2 regions of the Sphingobacterium sp. UBA3519 genome follow, and region 1 is predicted to be linked to the other one. Evidence: riboswitches for the same ligand, from Rfam matches in the RefSeq annotation. Region 1 holds a riboswitch; the other holds the start of a gene.
The links. A riboswitch is a leader RNA that binds a small molecule or an ion and turns the genes downstream of it on or off. The one in region 1 is predicted to bind thiamine pyrophosphate.
Positions count from the first base shown of each region.

Region 1 (4,405 bases):
TTGCACCTATAAAGGCGAGCACACGGCCAAATTCTTCTAAATAGAAAGCATCCTGCTGCATGTAAAATTGAAATTTATCCAGGGGAAGACTACCATCACTAAGCTGAACAATAAACGGCATAGTGAGTATATCTGAATAAATTGATGTTATTGAATCCCAGGCATGATCAGTCCAGTTCATATTGAATAAGTTTAATCGGATTGTGGAAGTGATTTAATGGCCCATTTCCTTTGCCAATGATGAGGTCTTTGCTACCAGCTATTGCTGCGTGTATATAGGCCAATGCGAATTCAACCGCGCTATCGAGACCAACGCCTTGTGCCAAATGGCTCGCAATTGCTGAAGAAAGCGAACAACCGGAACCATGTGTATTTTTGCTATTAATTTTTTGAGATTTGAATTCAATTGGTGGATTCTTGTGCTGGAACAATAGGGATGTTAATTCTTGACTTTGGAGATGCCCGCCTTTAATCAAAACGGATTGACAACCTTTCGCCAGTAGGCTATTTCCCGCTTTTTTCATCCTCTCGACATCGTCAATAACTTGGTCTACTAAAACACTTACCTCGTCTAAATTTGGTGTAATCAGCGTTGCCAAAGGAAAAAGAAGTTCAATGCAGGCCTGAATTGTATCATCGTGAATGAGCTTGTGCCCGCTGGTCGAGACCATGACTGGATCAAATACGATAGGCCCTTTATATTCTTTTAAATAGCTGCTAATAAGCTCCACAAGTTCAATATGGTGTACCATGCCTATTTTAATTGCATCGGGATAGATGTCGTCAAAAATAGCATCTAATTGGTCCTGGACGGCTGCTGTAGGAATGTCATAAATACGTCTTACACCTTGTGTGTTCTGAACGGGTAAGGCAGTTAACACATTCATGGCATAACAACCTAATGCAGATATGGTTTTGGTATCTGCTTGTATACCTGCACCACCGCTACCATCGAACCCCGCAATGCTGAGTACGCTAGGGACGCGGTATTTTTTATCTTTTGTCATTTTAATAGTTCTTTTAGTTGTGCACTGGCAGCTCTGGGATCTTGACTTTGGCATATGGCCGAAACGACTGCAATGGAGTCTGCACCGGCATTCCAGGTCTCTTCTGCTGTTTGTAAATTCATCCTTCCGATAGCGATCAATGGTTTTTCCGTCCTACTCCGAAGTTGTTTTAAACCTGCAATTCCCCATTCAGTAATCGTGTCCATTTTTGTTCTCGTAGAAAAAATGGGACTTACACCAAGGTGGTCGACGGCGTACATTTGTGGACTTTCCAGCTGCTGCATATCTTCTATGGACCAGCCTATGTTTAATTTATCGCCATATTTTTCGCGAATAGGGAGCGGCTGCAAATCATTTTGACCCACATGTACTCCCCATGCCTCGATTTTTGCAGCGATTGCTACGGCATCATTGATCACGAGCGGAATACCATAACGATCGGTCAGTTTTTTCAAACGCATGGCTTTATCCAAAAATGTAGCGGAATCGTCAGCTTTTTCGCGTAATTGAATAAGATCGACTCCACCAATGATGGCTTCTTCGGCGACATTGAGCCAATGTTGAGGATAACAGTCCCGCTCAGAAATTACCAAATATAAAGGGTAGGGAAAAAGCGGATTAATGCGCATAACATTTGATCTTGAGCTTTGATTTTAGACGTTCTGCATTGAGCTTATAGAGTTCATCATAGAGATTCAATTGCAGGGTACCCGGGCCAGCTGCTGTTTGGGCTGCGAGTTCTCCCGCCAAGCTCAAAATGGAAACGCCGGCAACAGCTGCTTCAACATATTGGTCTGTAACACCTAGAAATGCACCAATAAGTGCAGTAGCACTACAGCCAAGTCCAGTTACCTGTGTCATTAAAGGGTTGCCATTAAAAACTTCAACCCGGTATTGCTGTGAAAGGATATAGTCTACTTCTCCAGAAATACAGATAATGGAACCGGTTTGCTCTTGCAATAATTGGCCAAATCGGAGCGCATCTTTACTCGCTGTCGTGCTGTCGACTCCTTTTGTGTTCGGTTGGTTGAAATTGTACAGCGTCATGATTTCTGATGCATTTCCACGAATAACCGTTGGTTTGAGATCCAGTAGATTGGCTAATAAATCATTGCGGAATGCTGATATCCCAGCACCAACAGGATCAAGTACCCATGGCCGTCCAATGGTATTGGCATGTTCGGTAGCAACCAGCATAGCTTCGGCTGTATCTTCACTCAAGGTGCCGATATTAATAACAAGAGCTTGCGCAATATCGACAACTTCGCGTACTTCTAAAGGACTGTGTACCATTACGGGGGACGCTCCTAGGGCTAACAGTGCGTTGGCCGTATTGTTCATCACGACTAGGTTTGTGATGTTGTGTACAAGGGGTTTTTCGACCCTCAGCTGCGCTAATAAATTGATAATTGAATCTTCCATTCTTTTTACATATGCTAAGATGTACGGTGTAGCCTTGGAGGGAAGAAGAGCGATAGACTGCGCAGTAAAGGAGTATGCTGTACAGTGGATTTTTGCTTTTCCCTACGCCGGTATAAACCGAATCAGGTTCAAAGGGACTATCTCAATTCTATACAGAATACCCCCAAAGCCAGACCAAATTTAAACAAAAAAGAGGACTTTTCATATCCGTCATTTTTCGATCACTTAGCTTGTTAAATTAATAGGCCGGATTTTGATCGGCACTAATTTCAATATATTCAACAGGGGTATAAGTAACCCGGGCAAAATTTTTGGTCAAAAGTTCTGTTTCTAAAATCTTTCCACCCTGAAATTTTAAAAACTTCTCGCGCCAAATCTCATTTTTACGAAAGAACTGATTGTCTATTTTAAGAAATTGATGTTCTTTTTCAACGACATGGTATGCAAAATCCAGCTCCTGATCGATCCTCAATTCGCCCTCTAAACATTTCTCTGTAAACCAGAGGTTGATCTGGAAGGTGTAAGGCGTGTTGTTGGTGAATTGATAATCACGGTAGTTATAAAATACGGTAGCCCCACTGCCGAATGGCAAAACACGACCATCGTCAGGAAAAGGATCAAAGGAGTGATGATAACGTTCGCTGACGGTGAGTGGACTATGGATAACAAGCCAATGGATGAGATTGGATATTTGACAGATTCCACCGCCAATACCCGCCCTTGCTTCACCGAAGGATAACTCCATGCCGGGCAGATACCCTTTCTTTACGGTGGGGAGCCCCACGAGTTTACAAAATGAAAAGGTTTCCTTCGGTCTGATCAGAATGCTATTGATCTGTGCTGCTGCAATTTTCAGGTTGGTCACTTTGTTGATCTGCAATTGCATATTATTTTCGCCCAGCTTTTTTAATAATACAGACTGATGCTTTTTAATACGAAAGGGAAGTTTTTCAGCTGATTTAACTTTGCTGTATTTTTTGTCGTCAAATAGCCAGACGGCTTTTCGCTGCATTCTTCTTACCCATACTGCAAAAAAATAGAGCAAGGGGTGCTGTTGACTGATCAGTTTTCTTTTTTTCAATACGATGTTTATTTATCGCTATCAAAATTAATGCAGAAATGTATCTTTTGCCGCTTTTTTTGATTTTGTCCTGTGTTTTTACTGTATAGGGGGTAGAACTTTTGTTCCATCGGGTGTATACTGGCTTTTCGCTCTATGTCTATAGCTGTTTTCTTGTTTGTACGTATTTGCCCGTGAGCTTCCCATGCCCGTTATAGTTCAGGTTTTCATACGTACAGTTTCCCAAATCTTTTACAATTGATTTTTGTTGCAATACCCCCTTGAAGTAGAATTCATCAACTGTTTCGTTGGCCCGGTAGGATCGCTTGATTTCCGCTGTGAGTTGGTCATTTTGATCGAAGGTTTGGCGTAGTATATAATCACTTGTTTTCGGATCGCTATACGCATAACGGACCCGACTTTCCCTTTGATCATTTCTGCCCGACAGCTCTTCACTCATGCGATTCTGTTTGTCATAACTGTAAATGGTCCAATCTATCCGTTGGTATAAAAAATGAATGGATTCACTTTTTACAACCTGGAGTTTGCTGTTCAAGTGGTCTATTGTCGCTGTTTGTAATGTTGGATCGTAGGAAACAATGGCGTTTGGGAGATAACGGTAAATGGTGCTGTTGCTCCATTTGCTGTTTTGAAGGTACTGTATGGAGTCGATAAGTCCGAACTGATTATAGCATCTTTTGCTGAAATAATTATTTCCGCCGGAAAGATTGTTGGATGTGAGCTCTTTGCCTTCTTCATATACAGTCGTCACAATTGCTCCAGTTTCCACCTCATTTTCATCGGAAAACTGCTGCATGACATACGTGCCGTCACATTGATTTTTACGCTGACTGTAGTAAAGAGGGAGAGCTGTATTAGCGATAATAGCCGCTGCATATTGCCTGGATGGAATAAA
Region 1 is NZ_DFPI01000037.1:350,134-354,538, forward strand. It holds gene tenA (thiaminase II) at 1-181, opposite strand, end outside; gene thiD (bifunctional hydroxymethylpyrimidine kinase/phosphomethylpyrimidine kinase) at 168-1,007, opposite strand; gene thiE (thiamine phosphate synthase) at 1,004-1,636, opposite strand; gene thiM (hydroxyethylthiazole kinase) at 1,626-2,429, opposite strand; TPP riboswitch at 2,512-2,604, opposite strand; gene B3297_RS24335 (VanW family protein) at 2,668-3,510, opposite strand; gene B3297_RS24340 (hypothetical protein) at 3,650-4,405, opposite strand, start outside.

Region 2 (4,405 bases), on a different contig from region 1:
CGCAAGGTGCCCATCCCCTGTCCAACCGTTCTTTTCGCGCTGCGGACAGTCTGTCGGATAGCCCATCAAATTGGACAAGTAGGCATTGTTGGTCGCTTCCCATAGTTTGTTGACCAACGCTGATGACGTCTTGAGCTGTCCAATGGCGGGCACATCACTATGCATAAAATAAGCGGTCACAGCCGAACTATCCAATGCAATTGCCGCACTACTACTAATTTCGACGTAACGAAATCCTTTGTAACCGAACTTTGCCATAAACTCATCATTACGACCGCTTAAGGTAAGAATGTCCGTTTGAAAGGGCTCCTTTTCCTTATCGCCCCGATAATAAACATCAATATTGGACAGGTCAAGACGCCCATCTGCCGACAATCGTTCACCGTGCTTGATACGTAGCATAGTCCCTGCAGCTCCTTTGACTTTAACTTTTGTAATCCCAGCCATATTTTGGCCCATATCGAAAACATAAGTACGTTGGTCTATCTTTGTCACTGATTTGGGCTTATAGGACTTCACGAGCCGAATCGGTACCATCTGTTGGGAAACGATATGTGCAGATGGCGCATTTCTATACTGAACAGCCTGCCAAGTTGAATCATCATATTTAGGTTTGTCCCAGTTGGGTATTTCCAGTCTTGCATCATAATGCTCACCAGTGTAAATATTATTATAAGTAATTGGTCCCGAAGCTGTTTTCCACTGCTTATCTGAAACAATAGTTTCTACTGTACCATCTGTATAGACGATTTTCAGCTCTAAACAGAATGTTGGTCGGGCCCGCCACGGTGCTTTATCAAAGTTCCAAACCGCCAGTGGTTGGTGATTATACCAGCCATTCCCCAAAACAACGCCAATAGCGTTCTCTCCTTGTTGGAGCTGCTGGGTTACGTCCGTCACGACATATAATGTACGCCGGTCGAATCGAGTATACATTGGATCCAGGCGATGGTCTCCTACGCGTTGACCATTCATGGAAAGTTCATATAGCCCTGCTGTGGCAATATACGCGCGTGCAGACTTTATCGGCTTATTTATCTTAAATTCTGTCCTAAAATAAGGCGTTTCTCGCGCATGAATATCCTTATTGTCGCTAATCCATTTTCCCTTCCAAAGGTCCATTCCCATCATTCCAGTTTCGAACGATGCTATTTTAGAACTTGTTGATATACCATCCTTATCCCATACTTTAACCTTCCAGAAATACGTGGTCTGTGGCTTTAACTGTGCGCCGTTATAGGTCACTAACATGGACGAGCTGAGCTGTTTGCCACTATCCCAGCTATTTTTCGTCTCCTTCAGTAGTGCCAGCGAATCTTGCCCTAAAAGGATCTGATAAGCCTGTTGTACCGCACCATTACGTTGGTCCTCAAGTCGCCAGCTAAGTCTCGGCTGGGTTGCATCGATACCCAATGGATTGACCAGATGTTCGCATGTCAACTGTACCGCGATGCAGTTGCTTTTAGGTTGGGCATAAGTGCTGTTCGTTATACACAACAGTATTGTCAATAAAATCCTACGCATGAAAAGATACTATTCTTGGTGATTGTTAAATTGTTTTAGCTGATTTAAAAATCTAATATATCAAATATTTTCCACATGGTGACCTGTACTTTCCTGCACGATATACCTCAGGCAGCAAAATAAATTCTTGCAACTTTCATAAAAATAACCTTATATTAGTCGCAACTTTAGGGGTGTCTGCTCATGCAGGCTGAGATTTTACCCTTAGAACCTGATCCGGATCATACTGGCGTAGGGAAAAGTGAGCTGTCTACAAGGTGCATTGCTGCGCCTTTGTGTAGCCATTCCTAAAGTTTTACCAAAAAAAATTAAGGAATGGAACTTACAATAAACCATCAAATTCGATTTTTCGATCCCGCACTTACTTCACTAGAAGGCTTGTTACTTTTGGAATTATCTGGCAAAACCCAGGGCGTGGCTGTAGCCATCAACAACCAAGTCATCCCCAAAAAGGACTGGGGTACGACAACACTTAAACCTTATGATCAGATTATCTTAATCACTGCATCTCAAGGCGGCTAGCCTTTCAAAAAAAATCAACCGAGTAATTCACCACAATACAGAAAAAATGACAGCTGAAACAATTACGCAATCCCCCTTTCCAAATGCAAAGAAAATTTTTGTAGCCGGAAAACTATTTCCTATTCAAGTCGCTATGCGTCAAATCTCCTTGAGCCCAACCAAATTAACGAATGGACAGATCGAAATTAATCCGCCGGTAACAATCTATGATACTTCTGGGCCTTATACAGATGACACTATCCATATCGATATCCGCAAAGGACTCCCTCGCCTTCGCGAGCAGTGGATCTTGGATCGTCAGGATGTCATACAGTTGGCTGGCATCAGCTCTGAATATGGACAAAAACGACTTTCTGATCCAACGTTGGACGAACTCCGATTTGCCTATAGCCACAAACCGAAAGTAGCCTCTGCCGGCAAGAATGTCACCCAATTACATTATGCAAAGCAAGGCATCATTACCCCGGAAATGGAGTATGTTGCTATCCGGGAAAACCAACGTATTGAGCAGTTGGAAGCTAGTACCCCTGGGATGGATCATCAGCATCGGGGGCAAAACTTTGGTGCGAGAACACATGATAAAGCTATTACACCAGAATTTGTCCGTGAAGAAATCGCCGCCGGAAGAGCGATCATACCCAATAATATTAATCACCCTGAAAGTGAACCCATGATTATCGGACGCAACTTTCTTGTTAAAATCAATGCCAATATTGGCAATAGCGCCGTAAGTTCAAGCATAGAGGAAGAAGTTGAGAAAGCGGTATGGGCCTGTCGTTGGGGGGCTGATACCATCATGGATCTATCCACTGGCAAAAATATTCACGAAACCCGCGAATGGATTATCCGTAACTCGCCAGTCCCAATCGGTACAGTACCGATCTATCAGGCGCTCGAAAAAGTAAAGGGGGTGGCCGAGGATCTTACCTGGGAAATATTCAAAGATACCTTGATTGAACAGGCCGAACAGGGTGTTTCGTACTTTACCATACACGCCGGCGTATTGCTTCGTTATATCCATCTCACGGCATCCCGAGTTACTGGAATTGTCTCCAGAGGCGGCTCTATCATGGCCAAATGGTGTCTTTTTCATCACAAAGAAAATTTTCTCTATACCCATTTTGAGGAAATATGCGAAATTATGAAACAATATGATGTGGCTTTTTCACTTGGCGACGGTCTTCGCCCCGGAGCTATTGCAGATGCAAACGATGCAGCTCAATTTGCGGAGCTCGAAACCCTGGGCGAACTCACCAAAATCGCCTGGAAACATGATGTTCAGGTGATGATCGAAGGGCCAGGACATGTTCCTATGCAATTGATCAAAGAGAATATGGACAAGCAATTGGCCTGTTGTGACGAAGCGCCATTTTATACCTTAGGTCCCTTAACAACAGATATTGCTCCAGGCTATGACCATATCACATCCGCCATTGGAGCGGCTATGATCGGTTGGTATGGCTGTGCAATGCTTTGCTATGTTACCCCCAAAGAACACCTGGGTCTACCAAATAAAAAAGATGTCAAAGATGGTGTAATCACCTATAAACTAGCTGCCCATGCGGCCGATTTAGCCAAAGGACACCCTGGTGCACAATATCGTGATAACGCCTTGAGTAAAGCCAGATTCGAATTCAGATGGGAAGATCAATTCAACCTTTCCCTTGATCCAGATACCGCACGGGAATATCATGACGAAACATTGCCGGCAGATGCGGCTAAAGTTGCGCACTTCTGCTCCATGTGCGGTCCCAAATTTTGCTCGATGAAAATAACGCAGGAAATCAGGGATAGTGCCGCCCAGGGGATGCTGGAAAAATCACAGGAATTCATCGCACAAGGAAAAGAGATCTATTCATGATTATTGCATTGACAGCAGCAGAAACAATCCGTTCTGAACAGGCGATTATAGCAGCGTTGTTTAAAGAAGGTCTTGATATTCTGCATTTGCGTAAGTATCATTTTACAGACTTACAAATGTCGCGATATATAGAAACTATAGCTCCTATATACCGCGACAGATTGGTTCTACACTCACATGCGCATCTATCGGCTGAGCTTGGGATTGCACGAATCCACCTGAACGATAAAAGTAGACTGCATGAATCTGCAAATCAACTGGGGCCTACAACAATCTGTTCAACATCTGTGCATGATATTGATCAATTCAATAGCCTTGATGAACGTTGGGCCTATGCTTTTTTCAGTCCATTATTTCCGAGCATCTCAAAAGTGGGGTATGGAACGCATAATGCAAGACTAGGTCAACTACCGTCACGCGCCAACTTTGCTGTTCGTCTCATCGGTCTTGGAGGGATAAACCAAAACAACTGTCTTATTCCGATGCAGCAAGGTGCAG
Region 2 is NZ_DFPI01000026.1:216,396-220,800, forward strand. It holds gene B3297_RS18070 (alpha-L-rhamnosidase) at 1-1,524, opposite strand, end outside; TPP riboswitch at 1,684-1,779, shown strand; gene thiS (sulfur carrier protein ThiS) at 1,840-2,046, shown strand; gene thiC (phosphomethylpyrimidine synthase ThiC) at 2,093-3,907, shown strand; gene B3297_RS18085 (thiamine phosphate synthase) at 3,904-4,405, shown strand, end outside.
Region 2: linked by a shared signal. The riboswitch ahead of thiS (sulfur carrier protein ThiS) and the one ahead of thiM (hydroxyethylthiazole kinase) in region 1 are both predicted to bind thiamine pyrophosphate.